DNA from 2 places in the Streptomyces sp. NPDC091289 genome. Region 2 is predicted to be linked to the other one. Evidence: predicted binding sites of a transcription regulator. Region 2 holds the regulator's gene; the other holds the start of a gene.

Region 1 (9,251 bases), on a different contig from region 2:
ATGACGATGCGGTTGTCGAAGAGCAGCTTCACCGGGACCGCGCGGACGGATGTGGCCGTCGGCAGCTCCAGCGAGGCGTTCATGTTCTTCGCGACGGCGGCCGAGGGGCCGCGCAGCGTCACGTACTCCGGGCCGGCCGGGGCCTCGGTGGCCTCGTCGGCCTTGGCGGGCGCGGCGGCGGGCTTCGCCGTCGCGGGCTTCGCCGGAGCCGGGGCCGGGGCCGCCGGGGCGGCCTTGGCCGGTGCGGGCTGCGCGGGAGCCGCCGGAGCGGCTGCGGGCGCGGCCTTCGCCGGGGCCGGGGCGGCCGCCGGAGCGGGCGCGGCCGGTGCGGCGGAGGCCGGAGCCTCCGTCACCGGGGCGCCGGGAACGGGCTTGTCCGCCGTGCCGGAGGCACCCGGCTTGTAGTCGGCGAAGAAGTCCCACCAGGCGCGATCGACCGAACTGGGATCCTGGAGGTACTGCTGGTAGATCTCGTCGACGAGCCATTCATTGGCGCCGAACGCCGCGGCCGGGTTGGTGCCCGGTCCGGCTTGGTCGGTCGAGATGCTCGAGTTACTGGGGGACTGAGACGACACGGCGGCAACCGCCCTCTTCCGCTTCACAAGGTGATGGACAGCGGAAATCAAGGCTACGCCCCCCGAACCGTTCCTTGCAGGCCGGGCCGGTGCTTCGTCGTGCACATCACATCGGAAGGCGGGTTTCGGCGCAGGAAATGGCGGGAAACAAGCGAGGTTCCACTGCACTTCGGGTACGCAGGACCACAGGGACGGTCTTCCGACCGCATCCCCTGGCGGTCCCTTGCTGGCAGGACACGGATGAACGCGCCCTTCCGGTTCGACCCTATGTCAACCGCGCCGTCAACCGCGCTGCCCGGGAATTCCCGGGAGGGTGACCTGGATGCGGCAGCCCCGTACGGATTCGGCCACCCCGATCCGGCCGCCGTGCAGATCGACCGCCCAACGGGCGATGGCCAGACCCAGTCCCGTACCGCCGTCGCTCCCCGGACCGTGCGGGGACGGCGCCTGACCCCGGTTGAAGCGCTCGAACACCCGGTGGCGCTCCGCCTCCGGGATGCCGGGCCCCTCGTCGACGACCTCCAGCTCCAGCGACTCGGGGTAGGCCCCGCGCCGCGCGAGCACCGTCACCCGGCCGTGCGGCGGGCTGTGCTTGACCGCGTTGTCGATGAGGTTGGCGACCACCTGGTGCAGCCGCTCGGCGTCCGCGTGCGCGGTGAGCTCCGGCGGTGAGACGTCCAGGTGCAGATGGACGTCCGTACGGGAGTGGTTGCCCGAACCGGACGACAGACGTCGGTGCGAGGCGGCGAGATTGGCCTCTTTCAGTACGCCCGAGAGATACGGCCACACCTCGAAACGGCGTGCCTTGAGCGCCACCACCCCGTTGTCCAGCCGCGACAGGTCCAGCAGCGTCTCGACCAGCCGGCCCAGCCGCTCCGTCTGCTTCAGCGCCGTGCGCATCGTCTCCGGATCGGCGGCGGACACCCCGTCCACCACGTTCTCCAGCACGGCTCTCAGCGCCGCGATGGGGGTGCGCAGCTCATGGCTGACATTGGCGACCAGCTCTTTTCGATGCCGGTCCTCCGCCTCCAGATCGTCCGCCATGCGGTTGATCGTCTGAGCCAGATCGCCCAGCTCGTCCCGCCGCCCGGCACCGCTCACCCGGCGCGTGTAGTCGCCGTGCGAGATGGACCGGGCCACCGCTCTCATCTCGTCCAGCGGCGCCGTCAGACCGTGCGCCACGAACTGGGTGATCAGCAGCGTCGCGATCACCGAGAACACGGTGATGAACTGGAACTCGGTGCGGGTCCGCAGGGCGACGATCAGCAGCCCGGTGGTGATGAACACCGAGACCACGACGAGCGTGCCCAGCTTGGCCTTGATGGAGAAGGACCGCATTCCGGGCCCTGGCCAGGTCATGGCGCCGGAGTCTCCAGGGCGTAGCCCACGCCGTGCACGGTACGGATCCGCTCCGCGCCGATCTTCCGGCGCAGCGCCTTGATGTGACTGTCGACCGTGCGGGTGCCCGAGGCGTCCGCCCAGTCCCACACCTCGGCCAGCAGCTGCTCCCGGGAGAGCACCGCACGCGGGGTGTTGGCGAGGCAGACCAGCAGGTCGAACTCGGTCGGCGTGAGGTGGACGTCCTCGGCGCGCACCCGGACCCGGCGCTGCGCGTGGTCGATCTCCAGCTCACCCAGACGCAGTATCCCGCTGCGCGGGGTGACGGCGGCCAGCGCGGCCCGCTCCACCCGCCGCAGCAGCACGTGCACCCGGGCGGCCAGCTCCCGCATGGAGAACGGCTTGGTCATGTAGTCGTCGGCGCCGACCCCGAGCCCGACCAGCATGTCGGTCTCGTCGTCGCGTGCGGTGAGCATCAGCACCGGCACCGGGCGCTGCGCCTGCACCCGGCGGCAGACCTCCAGGCCGTCGAAGCCGGGAAGCATGATGTCGAGCACCATCAGGTCGGGCTGCCAGGCCTCGGCCGCGTCCACGGCCGCGGGGCCGTCCAGCGCGGTCTGCACCAGGAAGCCCTCCGCCCGCAGCCGGGCGGAAATGGCGTCGACGATCGTGGCGTCGTCCTCGACCACCAGCACCCGGCGCTGAGCCCCCGGGGTGGCCGCGACGCCGTTGTGGGTGGTGTGTGTCTGTTCCATCGCCCCGCCCCTGCCCGTTCTCGCGGGAGCCATTCCCCCGGAGGCACGGTCTTCGCTCGTGGATTTCGTGGGTGATCCCGTGTGCCGGTCAGCAGCGTAAAGGCAGCGGAGGGCTCCCGGCTACGCAGGGTGTTGCCCCGGAGGTGCGCGTTCATGCCTGCCGGGCAACCGGATCGTCGTCCTTGTACCGGTTGACCCGTGCCACCGCCGGGCCGTGCATACCGGGAGGGGGGTTCAGGCGGCCCGGAGTGCGAGATGGACCACGTCGGGCACACCTCGGGCAACGGCCACCTCTTCCGTCCTAACCCCGCTGAACCCGGCATTCCGCAACGCCTGTTCGAAGGCCGTCGACGGCTGCGCGGACCAGACGGCGAGCACGCCGCCCGGGGTCAGCCGGTCGTGACAGTGCGCGAGTCCGGCGGCGGAGTAGAGGCTTCCGTTGTCCTCCGTGACCGTCCAGTCGGGCCCGTTGTCGATGTCCAGGCAGAGCGCGTCGTAACGCTCCGTGGCCGTACGGAGGTGGGCGACGAGATCCGTGTGCAGGATCCCGGTCCGGGGGTCGGCCAGCGCCGGCCCGGAGATCCGGTCCAGCGGCCCGGCCCGGTGCCAGTCCACGATCGCCTGCTCCCGCTCCACGACCACGATCCGCCCCCAACGCCCCTCCTCGGCGGCCCGCACCAGCGAGAACCCGACGCCCAGACCGCCGATCAGCACGGACGGGCCGGTGCGCCCGGCGGGCAGGGCGGCCAGCGCGGCGTCGATCAGCAGCCGCTCGGAACGCCCGTCGGAGGTGTCCATCAGGAAGCAGCCGTTGGCGATGATCTCGAAGTGCTCGCCGCGCCCCCGCAGGACGACCTCGCCGAAGGGGCCCTCGCGGCGGTCGAGGACGAAGGGGGTGCCGTCGGCGGGGCGCGTCGGCATCGGGGCCGGGGCGTGCGGTGCGGACATCGCGTCCATCGAAGACATGGTGTGGCTCTCCGGTCTCCGGTCGTAGCGGTCGGTGTCCGCCATCCTGTCCCGCCGCCCGGGGGGAATGCCAGCGGGTTCCCCCTCCGGGGGCGGGGAACAACGGTCCGTCCCGCGGTGCTGCCGTAAAGGCGGCCCGGGGACCGGAACGTGCCTGATCGCTCAGAGCGAACAAGTGCTGGGGAACATTCGGCGGCTCAGGAGCATTGAGTCCACATAGCTCAACTTGCCTGCCGAAGGGGAGATCATGACTAACGAGTCCCAGGCGTTCACACCGATCGACCTGCCCGTGCTGCCGCTCGACGACGAGGTCGTCCTGCCCGGCATGGTGGTGCCGCTGGACCTGTCCGACACCGAGGTGCGCGCCGCCGTCGAGGCCGCGCAGGCCGCCGCCCGCCCCGGCGGCGGCAAGCCCGAGGTGCTGCTGGTCCCGCGGATCGACGGGACGTACACGGGGACCGGCGTCCTCGGCACCGTCGAGCAGGTCGGACGCCTGTCGGACGGCGACCCGGGCGCACTCATCCGGGCCCGCGACCGGGTCCGCATCGGCGCCGGGACCAGCGGCCCCGGCCGGGCGCTCTGGGTCGAGGGCACCGTCCTCGACACCGCCGCCCCCGACCCGCTGCCCGGCTCCGCCGCCGAGCTCGTCAAGGAGTACAAGGCGCTCGCCACCAGCTGGCTGAAGAAGCGCGGCGCCTGGCAGGTCGTGGACCGGGTCCAGCAGATCGACGATGTCTCCGCGCTCGCCGACAACTCCGGATACTCGCCGTTCCTCACCACCGCCCAGAAGGTCCAGCTCCTGGAGACCGTGGACCCGATCGCCCGGCTGAGGCTCGCCATCCAGTGGCTGAGCGAGCACCTCGCCGAACAGGACGTGGCCGAATCCATCGCCAAGGACGTCCAGGACGGCGTCGACAAGCAGCAGCGCGAATTCCTGCTGCGCCGCCAGCTGGACGCCGTACGCAAGGAGCTCTCCGAGCTCAACGGCGACCCGGAGGACGAGTCCGACGACTACCGGACCCGCGTCGAGGCCGCCGACCTGCCCGAGCACGTCCGCGAGGCCGCGCTCAAGGAGGTCGAGAAGCTGGAGCGGTCCAGCGACCAGTCTCCCGAGGGCTCCTGGATCCGCACCTGGCTGGACACCGTCCTCGAACTGCCGTGGACCGAGCGGACCGAGGACGCCTACGACATCCGCGGCGCCCAGGAGATCCTGGACGCCGAGCACGCCGGCCTCGCCGACGTGAAGGAACGCATCACCGAGTACCTCGCGGTGCGCAAGCGCCGCGCCGACCGGGGCCTGGGCGTCGTGGGCGGCCGTCGCGGCGGCGCGGTCCTCGCCCTCGTGGGCCCGCCCGGCGTCGGCAAGACCTCGCTCGGGGAGTCCGTCGCGCACGCCATGGGCCGCAAGTTCGTCCGCGTCGCGCTCGGCGGTGTCCGGGACGAGGCGGAGATCCGCGGCCACCGGCGTACGTACGTGGGGGCGCTGCCCGGCCGGATCGTGCGGGCCATCAAGGAGGCCGGTTCGATGAACCCGGTCGTCCTGCTCGACGAGATCGACAAGGTCGGCTCCGACTTCCGGGGCGACCCGGCCGCCGCCCTCCTCGAAGTCCTCGACCCGGCGCAGAACCACACCTTCCGCGACCACTACCTGGAGGTCGAGCTCGACCTCAGCGACGTCGTCTTCCTGGCCACGGCCAACGTCCTCGAAGCCATCCCGGAGGCCCTGCTCGACCGCATGGAGCTGGTCCGCCTCGACGGCTACACCGAGGACGAGAAGGTCGTCATCGCCCGGGACCACCTGCTCCCGCGCCAGCTGGAGCGAGCGGGTCTGGAGAAGGACGAGGTGGCCCTGGAGGAGTCGGCGCTGCGCAAGCTGGCCGGTGAGTACACCCGCGAGGCGGGCGTACGGAATCTGGAGCGGGCCGTCGCCCGGCTGCTCCGCAAGGTCGCGGCCCAGCACGAACTGGGCGACCGCGAGCTGCCGTTCACGGTGACCGACGCCGATCTGCGCGGCCTCATCGGCCGACCGCACCACGTGCCCGAGTCCGCCCAGGACCCGGCCGAGCGCCGCACGGCGGTGCCGGGCGTGGCCACCGGGCTCGCGGTGACCGGGGCGGGCGGTGATGTCCTCTTCGTCGAGGCGTCGCTCGCCGACCCGGAGACCGGGGCGTCCGGACTGACCCTGACCGGTCAGCTCGGGGACGTCATGAAGGAGTCGGCGCAGATCGCGCTGAGCTTCCTGCGGTCGCACGGCGCGGAGCTGGAGCTGCCGGTCGCGGACCTCAAGGACCGGGGTGTGCACATCCACTTCCCGGCGGGCGCGGTCCCGAAGGACGGCCCGAGCGCCGGTATCACCCTGACGACCGCGCTGGCCTCGCTGCTCTCCGGACGCCTCGTCCGTACGGATGTGGCGATGACCGGTGAGGTGTCGCTGACCGGACGGGTGCTGCCGATCGGCGGCCTCAAGCAGAAGCTGCTGGCGGCCCACCGCGCGGGCATCACCACCGTGGTGATCCCGCAGCGCAACGAGGCCGACCTGGACGACGTGCCGGCCGAGGTGCTGGAGAAGCTGGACGTCCACCCGGTCACCGACGTCCGCCAGGTGCTGGAGATCGCCCTCGCCCCGGCCTCGGCCCGGACCGAGGACCGGACGGGGGGCAGGATCCCGGCCGCGGCCTGACCGCCACGCAGTGACGGGCGCGGTATCAGGTACGCGACCGGTACGGACGGCCCGCTTCCCGAGTCAACGGGGGGCGGGCCGTTCCGTGTGCCGTACGTACCGGTCAGGGGCGGTAGATCGTGCCCGGCTCCGGCTCGGCGGGGGCCATCAGTTCGGGGACGGTCACGAAGGTGTAGCCGTCCTTCTGGAGCGCGTCGATGATCCCGGGCACGGCGGGCACGGTGCCCTTGTAGATGTCGTGGAGCAGGATGATGCCGTCCTTGCTCGCCTGGTCCAGGATCCGCTTCTTGATCAGCGCGGAGTCATTGGTCGAGTAGTCCTTGGCGGTGGCGCTCCACAGCACCTGGGAGAGCCCCAGGTCCTTGCTGATGTCCGAGACCGTGTCGTCGGTGCGGCCCTGCGGCGGGCGCATCAGCCGGGGCTTCTTGCCGGTGATCTTCTCGATGGCCAGCTGGGTCTTCTCCAGCTCGGCGCGTATCTCGTCCGGCTTCCGGTCGGTGAGGACCTGGTGCGTCCAGGTGTGGTTGGCGACCTCGTGACCCTCGTCCTCGATGCGCTGCACCACGTCGGGGTGCTTGATGACGTGGTGCTTGCCCAGCAGGAAGAAGGTGGCGTGCACCTTCTTCTCCTTGAGGATGTCCAGCAGCTCCGGGGTGTCCTTGCCCGGCCCCGCGTCGAAGGTCAGGGCGATGCACTTGGCCTTGCGGCAGTCCACCGGCCCGAACGAGCCCTTGGCGTCCGAGGCCGCCTCGCCCCGGGCCGAGCCCGGCGCCGTCGTGTCCATCGAGCAGCCGCTCAACGTCAGTGTGAGCGCCGTCACCAGCGCCGCGGTCAACCCCATCCCTGACAACGGCATCTTTCTGGGCACGACGCATCACTCCTCTGTGCGGAAAATCCGCACAGGTGTGCGGTACGCCGAGGACTATACACAGTGCGTATACGCGGAGTGCATAGCGGGGTGCGCAGTGGCGCTCCGGGCGGCGAGAGCCCCGGTGACCCAGGTGCGGAAGAGCCCCGAGGTGCGGCTGCCGGTCCACTCCTGCGAAATACTGGCCGAGCTGCGGCGTCGACCGGTCGCGGAGGCAGCTTTCATCGGCAGGAAACCGTACGAGGGGTACTGACGTGCGCGGGAACGACAGCGATCCGGAGCCCGGTGCGCCGGACGGTAGCGGTGTGGACCACGAATTCCTGGCGCTGGAGCGTGAGTTGGCCGTGTTCCTGCGCCGGGCACGCGCCAGCTCGGGCGAGATGGCCCGGGAGGTCCACCCCGAACTGGAGCCCGCCGCCTACGGCCTGCTCGTCCGCCTGGAGGCGGCGGGCCGGCAGCGGGCCACCGAGCTGGCCGCGTACTTCGGCGTCGGCAAGGCCACCATGAGCCGTCAGCTGCACTCGCTGGAGAACCTCGGGCTGGTGGCCCGCGAACCCGACCCGGCCGACGGTCGCGCCTGGCTCGTCCATCTCACCGACGACGGCCTGGCCCGCTTCCGCAGCGTCCGGGACGCCCGCCGCGGGCGCTACGTACGCAAGCTGGCCGGCTGGGACCGGGCCGAGATCGCCGAACTGGCCCGGCTGCTGCACCAGCTGAACGCCCGCGCCGAGAGCTGACCCGCCACCGTCGCGTCCGCCCGGGGTGGCTCCGTAATCGGCGCGCCAGCCCGGGGCGGCTCCGTAACCGGCGCGCCCGCCGGAAGTCGCTCCGGAAGCCGGCCCGGCGCCGTCGCGCTCAGTCCAGCTCCACCAGGAGCGCGGTGGCGTCGTCGTGCGTCTTGCCGCGCCCCAGCCGTACGCGCCCGGCCTCCGCGTCGGCGGCCTCCAGCTCCCGCACCCGGTCGATCAGCCCCTGCGGCCCCGCCTTCCGCAGCAGCCCCAGCGTCTGTGTCCAGTCGCCCTCGCCGAACACCTCCGTCCAGCGGGCCGCCCCGTCCGTGAGCGCGGCGATGGCCCGGACGCCGGACGCCGGGGTGCTGCCCGTCACCGCGCGCGCCGCCACCGACGGATCGGCGGCGGCCGTGAAGAAGCCGCCCTCCTTGTTGCGCACCGTGGAATCGGCGATCGCGTTCGACGCGAGCGAGCCCGGCGGCAGCCGGTCCAGTCGGTCGTCGAGGACCGCCCGGACCTCGCCGTCGCGGGACTCCAGCAGCAGGGCCGAGTCGGAGAGCACCAGGTGCTCGATCGTGTGTTCGTTCCAACGTGCCAGGACCACGGTCGCCTGAGGTGTACGCACGTGAGAAAGGTCACAGGTGACCCGATGGGCGTCGGCTGTACGGGAGATGGCCGCGGCCAGGATCTCGGTCAGGGTCAGGTCGGGGCGGGAACCGGACAGTTCCCCCAGCGCACCGCCCAGCCGTGCGGTGAACCACGGGACCGAGTGCACACAACCGTCGTCCCCCCGTGGCGGGGTGACGCCGTCGAGCAGGACCAGAACACCGCCCTGGCCGGACGCGGGAAGAGACCCGGAGGCCCAGTCCTCATTGGGGCGTTCGGGGCTGCCGGGCGCGGTGGCGAGTTCGATGCGCATGGCGCCAGTCTGCACGAGCCCTTCACCGACTCCGCACGCGACCGGAAATGGCCTGTACCAGCAGGTCAACGCGGGCGCACAGGGCGGAAGGAGCGACTCCGGACCGATGTGCGGGCGGGCATCTTGCCAAAGGCGGAGCGGAAGTTCCACCCCGTCGTCCATGCATGGTCAGGGGCGCACCAGGGGAGACTTGTTCGCCAACTCCGGAGTGATGTTCACTCCTTCGAGTGGCGGAGCGGTTGATGCGCGCCCCCCTCTCATAAGCGCTGGAATGGTCAGAAGCCGTACCAGGAGCGGGGCGCCCTTCCATGTGACCGTGCGTCACCTCTGCTTCAAGGGTGGACGAGTCAAGATTGCGAGCACCGGTGCAGAAGAAGCGGCCGCGGAGCAAGGGCACGACGCGCGACGGTTCCGGGGCG
Region 2 (9,251 bases):
GGACGCGGAGGCCCGCCACGAGGAGCGCTACGGCCGCGCACCGCGGATCAATCCGACCCGGGTCGTCATCGAGATCACCCTCGACCGGGCGCTCGGCAAGGCCTGACGCACAGCTCCCCGGACGCCGCCCCCGTACGGGAACAGCACAACGGCGCCACCGTGTTCAGGTCACGGTGGCGCCGCTGTGTGGGGGAAGCGCCGGAGCGATAGGTGACGACGGGGGAATCGCTCAGGCACTGCGGGGGGTGGCGGAAAGGGGTTCTGCGTCGAACAGCTCGTGGTCCCGCTGATCGAGATTGACGAAGATCATGCCGTACCTGACGGCACAGCGGACCGGCTGCGGCGCACCGCGGGGCCGACGGAGGCAGCGATAGGCGCGGACGTCCTCGTCCTCTTCCATCACCACGACGATCGGCTCTCCGAACAGGGTGACCATCAACGAGTCGCCACGGCGGGGGAGGGCCGTGAGCAGATCGATGAAATGCCACCCTGAGCGATAGGCGGTTGCCATCTCGCGCCGGAAGGTGCGGTCGTCCGGCGGGGTGCTCATGCGACCGTAGGGGCCGGGGCGGACCAGGCGATGTCACCCTCGCGGGGCGACGTCAACCAGGCGATGTCACTCGGTGCCGCTGCCGGTACGAACCAGGCGATGTCCCCCGGTACGGCTGCTTCCTCGGTTCCCCAGGCGATGTCCCCGGGCGCAGCCATCACCTCGACACCCCAGGCAATGTCCCCGGGAACGGGTACCGCCTCGGCACTCGAAGCTATTCCGCTGCTGCCCAGCGCACCCACGGCCACGGCTGCGATGAACGAGGCGGCAAGCGCCGAGCGAAGCATTCGCTTGTACATAGTCGGCTTCGTCCTCACTTGTGGATTCTTCTCCCCCGCACCTACGACGATGTCTCACCTGGGCACGCGAACACCACTGAGTCGATGCATCATGTTCCTGAATGTTCAGGAACATGGGGGGTGGAGATATGCCTACAAGCGACACAAAGCCGACACATCCTCACGGGATAACCGAACTATGTGCGGTGGGGGGCCACCTCTATGCCAGCGCGCTGCGTTCCGGACGCATCGCACGCGCGGAAGTCGCACCAGCACCTTGCCTGATGGAGTTCGCTCTCCTCCACCCCGATCCCGACGATCCGGAATGGCTCCGGCCCGTGCCGCCGTCCGCCGCCCTGGCACAACATCTGCACCCCATAGAACGCGAGATACAGGAACGGCGACGGCACTCGGTCGAACTGACCGAATCCTTCGAGCCTTTCATGGACATCAGCGCCCAGGATCCACCGACCACCCATGCCATTACGGTGCTGGAAGGCGTCAACCGGATCAACGCCGCCCTCGATCTCGCCACGGCGGAGTGCCGCACCGAGGTTCTCACCGTGCAGCCCGGGGGCGGCCGCAGCGAGGACCGGCTCAGCGAGGCACTCGAACGCGGCATGTCCGTGGTGGACCGCGGCGTCAGCATCCGTACGCTCTATCAGCACACCGTGCGCCACAGTCCCGGCACCCTCGCATACGCCGAGCGCATGGCGGACACACACGTGGAGATCCGGACCCTCGAAGAACTCATCGAACGCCTGATCATCTTCGATCGCACCGTCGCCTTCATCCCCGCGCAGGACGACCGTCAAGTCGCCCTGGAACTCCGCCATCCGGGGCTCGTCGAGTACCTGGTGAAAGTCTTCGAACAACTCTGGACCCGCGCCGCCCCGCTCATGGAAGAGGTCAAGTACGACCCGACACCCCAGGGCATCAGCGGTGTCCAGCGCTCCATCGCCCAACTCCTGGTGGACGGCCACGTCGACGACTCCATCGCCCGCCGGCTCGGCATGAACGTCCGCACCTGTCGCGCGCACGTGGCCAAGCTCTCCGCCGCCCTGGGCAGCACCAGCCGGGCCCAACTCGGCTACCTGATCGCCCGGTCGGGAATCCTCGACGCGAACTCCTCACCGACCCTTCCGCCCCAGATCCGGGCGTGACCGCGCAGCGGGGGAGCGCGCGGCCACGCCCGTAGGTACACCGAGGGGGTTCCCGGCTCCCTCGACACATACAGAATCCCCCCAACTACTACGGTGGCACCACCGTCCACTTGTTGCACTGCACAAAGCAGGGGGGTACTAAATGACTACAGATGAAGCCGAAATACCCCATCCACACGCGAATACCGAGGTATGCGAGCCCGCGTTACGCCTGTACCGCGAAGCCCTTCGCACGGGGCGGGTGCCACGATCCGCGCTCAGCGCCGTACCCTGCCTCATCGATCTGGCCCTGCTGCACCCCGATCCGTGGGACGACCGGTGGATGCGCCCCGTACCGCCGTCCGCCGCCCTGGCCCACCTGCTGCAGCCCGTGTCCCGGGAGATCGACGAGCGGCTGCGCCTCGCGGCCTCCCTGAGTCAGGCGCTCCTGCCCCTGACCGCCGTCGCCAACGACGACCCCAATCTGGCGATCACGGTGCTGGAGGGGATCGCCACCATCCAGGCGTCCATCAAGGAAGCCACCGCGACCTCGACCGACGAGATCCTCACGGCACAGCCCGGCAGCAACCGCCCTTCCAGCACGTTGCGAGCGTCTCTGGCCAACGCCCATACGGCCATCCAGCGCGGGGTCCGGATCCGGCACATCTACCAGCACCCGGCCCGGTACAGCAGCTCCGTCAGGGACTACCTGTCCCGGATCCCGGCCCAACACCTCCAGGTACGCACCACCGAGCTCACCGTCGAGCGGCTGATCATCATCGACCGGTCCGTCGCCTACATCCCCGCCTCGGCCGACCGCGGCACCGCGCTACGGATCAGGCATCCGGCACTGGTCGCCTACCTCATCCAGGTCTACGAAGTCCTGTGGGCGCAGGCCGTCCCGCTGGCCGAGAACCACCACACGGCCGTACCCGATGTCCCGGTCACCGCCGTGCAACTCGGCATCGCCCGGCTCCTCACCGAAGGCCATGTCGACGACGTCGTGGCCCGCAAGATGGGCATCAGCGTCCGCACCTGCCGCGCGCACATCGCCAAACTCATGCAGACCCTCGGCGCCACCAGCCGCACCCACCTCGGCGCCCTCCTCATCGAGTCCGGCATCGTGGAAACGACGCCCGCCGAGCGCCCGTCCCGCCTCGGTACCGAGTAGCCGCTCCGGCAGAGCCCCGGCACGCCCGGACTCCAGGGTCTAGCCTCGATCGAGGGTGTAGCAGACCGGGGGAGAAGACGGCAGATGTGCACGACGACGGACGCGGACAGAACGAACGACGTCCACGGGCTTGTCCACGGGCTCTGCGATCCGGCCATGAAGCTCTACACAACAGCACTGCGACAAGGCCGCATTCTGCGCACGGAACTCGCCGAGGCTCCGTGCCTCGTCCACCGAGCACTCGTACGCGCCGACCCGGGCGACGAAGCGTGGATGATCCCCCTCCCGGCGTCAGCCGCACTCACGCGACTGCTCAAGCCGTTCGCCGCCGACGTCTTCGAGCGCCTCTCCGCCACCGCGGAGCTCGTCGACGCCCTGGTGCCGCTCACCTCGGTCTCCACCCACCCCCCGAATCCGGCCATCACCGTCATCGAAGGGCAAGAACGCATCGTCGCGGCACTGCGAGAGGCTTCCCGTACCGCCCATGACGAAGTCCTCACCGCACAGCCGGGCGGCAATCGCATGGTGAGCAACCTGCGCCAGGGCCTGGAGAACGCCCAAGCCGTCATCGCCGGCGGCGGCCGCATGCGCCACCTCTACCAGCACCCGGTGCGCTACAGCAGGCGATTCGCCGAATACCTGGACCAACTGCCCCCGGGGCACCTGGAAGTACGCACCATGGAGCAGGCGATCGACCGCCTGATCGTCTTCGACCGGAAGGTCGCGTACATTCCCGCCGCCCCCGGCCTCGAATCCGCCCTGGAGATCCACCACCCCGCACTGGTCCGCTATCTGGTCCACGTCTACGAAGTCCTCTGGGCCCAGGCGACCCCGTACACCGACCCCCTCCCGACCACGGCCCCCGGCACCCCCGTCACCACCGTCCAGCGCAGCATCGCCCGGCTCCTCACCGAAGGCCATGTCGACGACGTCGTGGCCCGCAAGATGGGCATCAGCGTCCGCACCTGCCGCGCCCACATCGCCAAACTCATGCAGACCCTCGGCGCCACCAGCCGCACCCACCTCGGCGCCCTCCTCATCGAATCGGGCATCATCGAAGCCAACTCACACGGACTCTGACGCGCAGGCAGCTGGAGGGGTGGCATGCACACAGGGGCGGAATTCCGGGTACCGAAACCGCTTCACCCCTCTCCTCCCACTCACCCCTCCCATGCCCCTCATGCCCCTGAAGAGCTCTGCGAGCAAGGGATGCGGCTCTACTCCGCAGCGCTCCAAAGCGGCGACATCTCACTCCAGAGCCTCATCGGTGCGCCCTGTCTCGTCGCTCTCGGACTGCTCCGCCCCGACCCTCACGATGCCGACAGAATGCTCCCCACGCCGACGCCTGCCACCCTCACGGCACTGCTCGGTTCGCTGGCGCGCGATGTGTCCGAGCAACTGGCCTCCTCGAACTCCATGATCAACACGCTGACGTCGCTCACCTCGATCACCTTCCCTGCCCTCGACACCGCCATCACCAGGCTTGAGGGGAAGCCCGCGATCCAGGCCTCCGTCGAGGAGTCGGCCCTGGCTGCCGAGCGGCACATCCTGACCCTGCACCCGGGCAGCAAACGCCCCGACGAAATGCTGGAACAGGCGCGGGCGAGAGCGATAGAGCCCCTCCGGCGCGGCGTGGCCATGCGTCACCTCTACCAGCACTCCGCGCGCTACAACCCGAACCTGAAGCGGTACGTGGACCGACTGCCGCACGGGAACCTGCGGATCCGCACCATGGAGCAGACCGCTGAGCGGATGTTCATCTTCGACCAGGCCGCCTACATCTCGATCTCACCTCAACGCGACGTCGCCCTTCGCATCACACACCCAGCCCTCGTCCGCTACCTCACTCATGTCTACGACGTCCTGTGGGCCGGAGCCACTCCCTTCGGTGACCCCCTCCCGACCACGGCCCCCGGCACCCCCGTCACCGCCGTGCAGCGCAGCATCGCCCGCCTCCTCACCGAAGGCCACGTCGACGACGTCGTCGCCCGCAAGATGGGCATCAGCGTCCGCACCTGCCGCGCCCACATCGCCAAACTCATGCAGACCCTCGGCGCCACCAGCCGCACCCACCTCGGCGCCCTCCTCGCCCGCTCCGGGATCGCGGAGGCCGGCCGCGACGCGAGCACGGACCGAAGGGCCGCGCACGGGAGGGGCGACGGGTCCTGATGGTGCACTGCAGCAAGTTGGGGGTGGCCGGCTCGTCGCCCGAAGGGCATGGTGGTGGCCACCGGGCGTCATCCTCAGGGGGAACCGTGATCCAGGCCGTCCTGGCAACCGACGGCGTGGCCTTCCACCGGACGATCCGGAAGACGCTCCAGGCGACCGGTCACGTGACCCTCGCCCCCTGGCACCCGCCGGACTCCCTCCTGCCGTGCGTCGCGGCGCACCGCCCGGACGTGATCCTGCTGGACGCCCGCTCCGGACGGGCCGAGCCGCTGCGCAACCAGCTGTACGTCCTCCGCGAGTTGGCGCTCCATCAGGCGTTCGCCGTCTTCGTCTCGCCGGGCGACCGGGTCACCGCCGAGGTGGCCCACCGCAACGGCGCGGCGGCTGTCCTCACCGCCGGGGAGGACGGCGGCCACCTCATGCGTACCGTCATGCTCGTGGCCGAGGGAGGCGGCCGGGCTCCCCTCCCCGCCGTCGCCTCCTGAGAGGATCCCGTACGTCAGTCCTGACCGACCTGACGACGAACTCTCCGCGCGACCGAAGGACCACGAAGCCCAGATGACCGACACCACACCCATACCCGCCGCCGTCGAGGACGACCACCACGGGGACATCCTGGTCGAACTCACCGGCGAGCACGGCGAGATGCTCGTCGTGAGCGGGGAGAGAATCCCCCGCGTCGTCCTCACCCGCGCCCCCGGCGCCGAGGTCGACGACCACATCCTCATCGGCACCCGCGACCCCCGCCACCTCACGCTCACCGTGGACGGCCGCGAGGCGACGATCGCGCCCGGGAAGGGGAAGCTCCGCCGCCGCTCCTACCGGGTCGACGTCCGCCGCGCGGGTACGTCCTACCGGCTCGTGCCCGACTCGATCCCGAGCAGCCGGCTGACCCGGAACGGCAAGCACATCGGGGACTTCTCCTCGGACGGCGACCGGCGGGTGATCGCCGAGTGGCGGGACGGGGCCGCGGTCGAGCCGGCCGACGCGGCGGTCGGCTACGCGCTGGCCGCCGCGTTCGGCACCGGCGGCCAGCCGATGTGGATGATGGCGGTCGACGCGATCAGCACCGCCCTGCCGTAGGAACCGGACGGGCACGGCCCATGCGAAGGGGCCGGGAGAGCGGATGAACGCTCTCCCGGCCCCGTGACACGAAGGCAGGCTCCAAGTTCTAAGCTCCAAGCCGGCCCCGTAACGCGAAAGCAGGCTCCCGCTAGTCCGTCGGCCGCTTCGGCTTCGGCCGCCAGACCACCAGCGCGCTGGTCTGCTGCACGTCCTGGTACGGCACCAGGTCCCGGCGGTACGAGGCGTGCACCTGGGCCTCGCGCTGCTGCATGGCGACCGCCGCACCGTCCACCGCCGCCGAGAGCTCGGCGACGCGCTGCTGGAGCGCGGCCACCTGGTTCTCCAGCTCGATGATCCGCTTGATGCCCGCGAGGTTGATGCCCTCGTCCTGCGACAACTGCTGCACGGTGCGCAGCAGCTCGATGTCGCGGGCCGAGTAGCGTCGGCCGCGCCCGGCCGTACGGTCCGGGGAGACCAGGCCGAGACGGTCGTACTGGCGCAGCGTCTGCGGATGGAGACCCGAGAGCTGGGCCGCGATCGAGATCACGTACACCGGGGTCTCATCGGTCAGCTGGTACGGATTGCGTCGACGGCCGTCCATCTCAAGCTCCCTTCGCAGCCTGGAACAGTTCCGCCCGCGGGTCCTCGTCCGCGGTCGCCTTCCGGTAGGCCTCCAGGGCGTCCCTGGCCTCCTGGCCCAGGTCCCTGGGGACCGCGACCTCCACGGTGACCAACAGGTCGCCGCGGGTGCCGTCCTTGCGCACCGCGCCCTTGCCCCGGGCGCGCATCGTACGCCCGTTGGGGGTGCCGGGGGGAAGCTTCAGGGTGACCGGGGGGCCACCGAGGGTCGGGACCTTGACCTCGCCGCCGAGTGTCGCCTCCGGGTAGGTGACGGGCACGGTGACCGTGAGGTTGTCGCCCTTGCGGCCGAAGACCGGGTGGGCGTCGACGTGGACGACGACGTACAGATCGCCGGCCGGACCGCCGCGTTCGCCCGCGCCGCCCTTGCCGCGCAGCCGGATCCGCTGGCCGTCGGAGACGCCCGCCGGGATCCTCACCTGCATGGTGCGCGCCGACTTCGCCCGGCCGCTGCCCTTGCAGACGTCGCAGGGGTCCTGGGCGATGAGGCCCCGGCCCTTGCAGTCCACACAGGGGTCGGTGAGCGAGAAACCGCCGCCGCTGCCGCGCGAGACCTGGCCGGTGCCGACACAGGTCGGGCAGACCCTGGGGGTGCCGTTCTTGTCGCCGGTGCCGGAACACGCCTTGCAGGGCGCCTGGCTGGACATCCGCAGCGGGACCGTGGCCCCGTCGACCGCCTCGGTGAAGCTGAGCGTCACCTCGGACTCGATGTCCTGGCCGCGCTTCGGCTGGACGCGGGTGCCCGCGCCGCCGCGGTTGAACAGCCCGCCGAAGACGTCGCCGAGACCGCCCCCGCCGCCAGCGCCGAAGCCGCCGCCCGCACCGCCCTGTCCGCCGCCCGGGGCGCCCCCGCCGAAGAGGTCGCCCAGGTCGAAGTTGAAGTTGCCGCCCGCACCACCGGGGCCGGGCCGGAAGCCGCCGTTGCCGAAGAGGGCGCGCGCCTCGTCGTACTCCTTGCGCTTCTTGGGGTCACCGAGGATGTCGTTCGCCTCGGAGATCTCCTTGAAGCGCTCCTCCGCCTTGGCGTCACCCTTGTTGGCGTCCGGGTGGAACTCGCGGGCGAGCTTCCGGTACGCCTTCTTGACCTCGGCGTCGGTGGCGTCCTTGGGGACGCCGAGGACCTTGTAGTAGTCCTTCTCGACGAAGTCCTTCGTGCTCATCGACGTCCCTCCTTCCGGACGATCGGCCGAGCGGCCGGCCCGTGGGCCGGCCGCCGGGCCGGTCGGTGTGCACCGTGGTGATCGGACGCCTTGACGTCAGACCTCCTCGGTGCCACCGCTCTCCTCGTCGTCAGTCTTCTCTTCCTTGGCCGCGGCGGGCGTGGCGCCCGGCTGCGGCTCGGCGACGGCCACCCGCGCGGGGCGGATGGTGCGCTCGCCGATGCGATACCCCGGCTGCAGGATCGCCACGCAGGTCGTCTCGGTGACGTCCGGCGCGTAGCTGTGCATCAGGGCCTCGTGGATCGTCGGGTCGAAGGGCTCGCCCTCCTTGCCGAACTGCTGGAGGCCCAGCTTCGCGACGGTGGTCTCCAGCGATTCGGCCACCGACTTGAAGCCGCCGACCAGCTCGCCGTGTTCCCGCGCGCGGCCGACGTCGTCGAGCACGGGCAGGAGCTCGGACAGGAGGTTCGCGACAGCGATCTCCTTGACCGTGACCCGGTCCCGCTCGACGCGGCGACGGTAGTTCTGGTACTCGGCCTGAAGCCGCTGGAGGTCCGCGGTGCGCTCGCCGAGCGCGGTGCGTACCTGGTCCAGCTGTGCGGTCAGACCGACGGACGGGTCGGTGTCCCCGGCCGGGGCCGCCGCCTCCTCCTCGGAGGGGGCGGCAGCCTTCGGCTCGGCGTCATCAGGGCTGGCGCCGGAGGGGACGTCGGGCTTCTCCTCGAAGCCCGGAGTCTCCTCGGTCACGCCGCACCGCCCTTGGTGTCCTTCTCGTCGTCCACGATCTCGGCGTCGACGACGTCGTCGTCGGCGGCCTTGGCCTGGTCGTCGCCCGGGGCCTCGGCGCCCGGGGTCGCACCCTCGGCCTGGGCGTTGGCGTACATCGCCTGGCCCAGCTTCTGGGAGACGGCCGCGACCTTCTCGGTGGCCGTACGGATCTCGGCGGAGTCCTCGCCCTTGAGCTTCTCCTTCAGCTCGCCGACCGCGGTCTCCACCTCCGTCTTGACGTCGGCGGGGACCTTGTCCTCGTTGTCCTTGAGGAACTTCTCCGTCTGGTAGACGAGCTGCTCGCCCTGG

The links. The regulator HspR, encoded in region 2, represses chaperone genes until heat shock. The targets are predictions, from matches to a motif close to TTGAGNNNNNNNNNCTCAA.
Region 1: the regulator HspR is predicted to act here: its motif matches at 3,841-3,859, upstream of lon (endopeptidase La).

Annotation. Positions count from the first base shown of each region.
Region 1 is NZ_JBIVUT010000020.1:131,392-140,642, reverse strand. It holds gene ACIQPT_RS26190 (multifunctional oxoglutarate decarboxylase/oxoglutarate dehydrogenase thiamine pyrophosphate-binding subunit/dihydrolipoyllysine-residue succinyltransferase subunit) at 1-575, opposite strand, end outside; gene ACIQPT_RS26185 (ATP-binding protein) at 858-1,934, opposite strand; gene ACIQPT_RS26180 (response regulator transcription factor) at 1,931-2,668, opposite strand; gene ACIQPT_RS26175 (spermidine synthase) at 2,903-3,589, opposite strand; gene lon (endopeptidase La) at 3,882-6,314, shown strand; gene ACIQPT_RS26165 (polysaccharide deacetylase family protein) at 6,418-7,170, opposite strand; gene ACIQPT_RS26160 (MarR family winged helix-turn-helix transcriptional regulator) at 7,437-7,919, shown strand; gene ACIQPT_RS26155 (hypothetical protein) at 8,038-8,832, opposite strand; gene ACIQPT_RS26150 (nitrate- and nitrite sensing domain-containing protein) at 9,198-9,251, shown strand, end outside.
Region 2 is NZ_JBIVUT010000004.1:285,517-294,767, reverse strand. It holds gene ACIQPT_RS07215 (pyridoxamine 5'-phosphate oxidase family protein) at 1-106, shown strand, start outside; gene ACIQPT_RS07210 (hypothetical protein) at 230-550, opposite strand; gene ACIQPT_RS07205 (helix-turn-helix transcriptional regulator) at 978-1,991, shown strand; gene ACIQPT_RS07200 (LuxR C-terminal-related transcriptional regulator) at 2,134-3,141, shown strand; gene ACIQPT_RS07195 (LuxR C-terminal-related transcriptional regulator) at 3,226-4,221, shown strand; gene ACIQPT_RS07190 (helix-turn-helix transcriptional regulator) at 4,468-5,310, shown strand; gene ACIQPT_RS07185 (hypothetical protein) at 5,397-5,795, shown strand; gene ACIQPT_RS07180 (hypothetical protein) at 5,869-6,393, shown strand; gene ACIQPT_RS07175 (heat shock protein transcriptional repressor HspR) at 6,524-6,976, opposite strand; gene dnaJ (molecular chaperone DnaJ) at 6,978-8,174, opposite strand; gene grpE (nucleotide exchange factor GrpE) at 8,271-8,921, opposite strand; gene dnaK (molecular chaperone DnaK) at 8,918-9,251, opposite strand, start outside.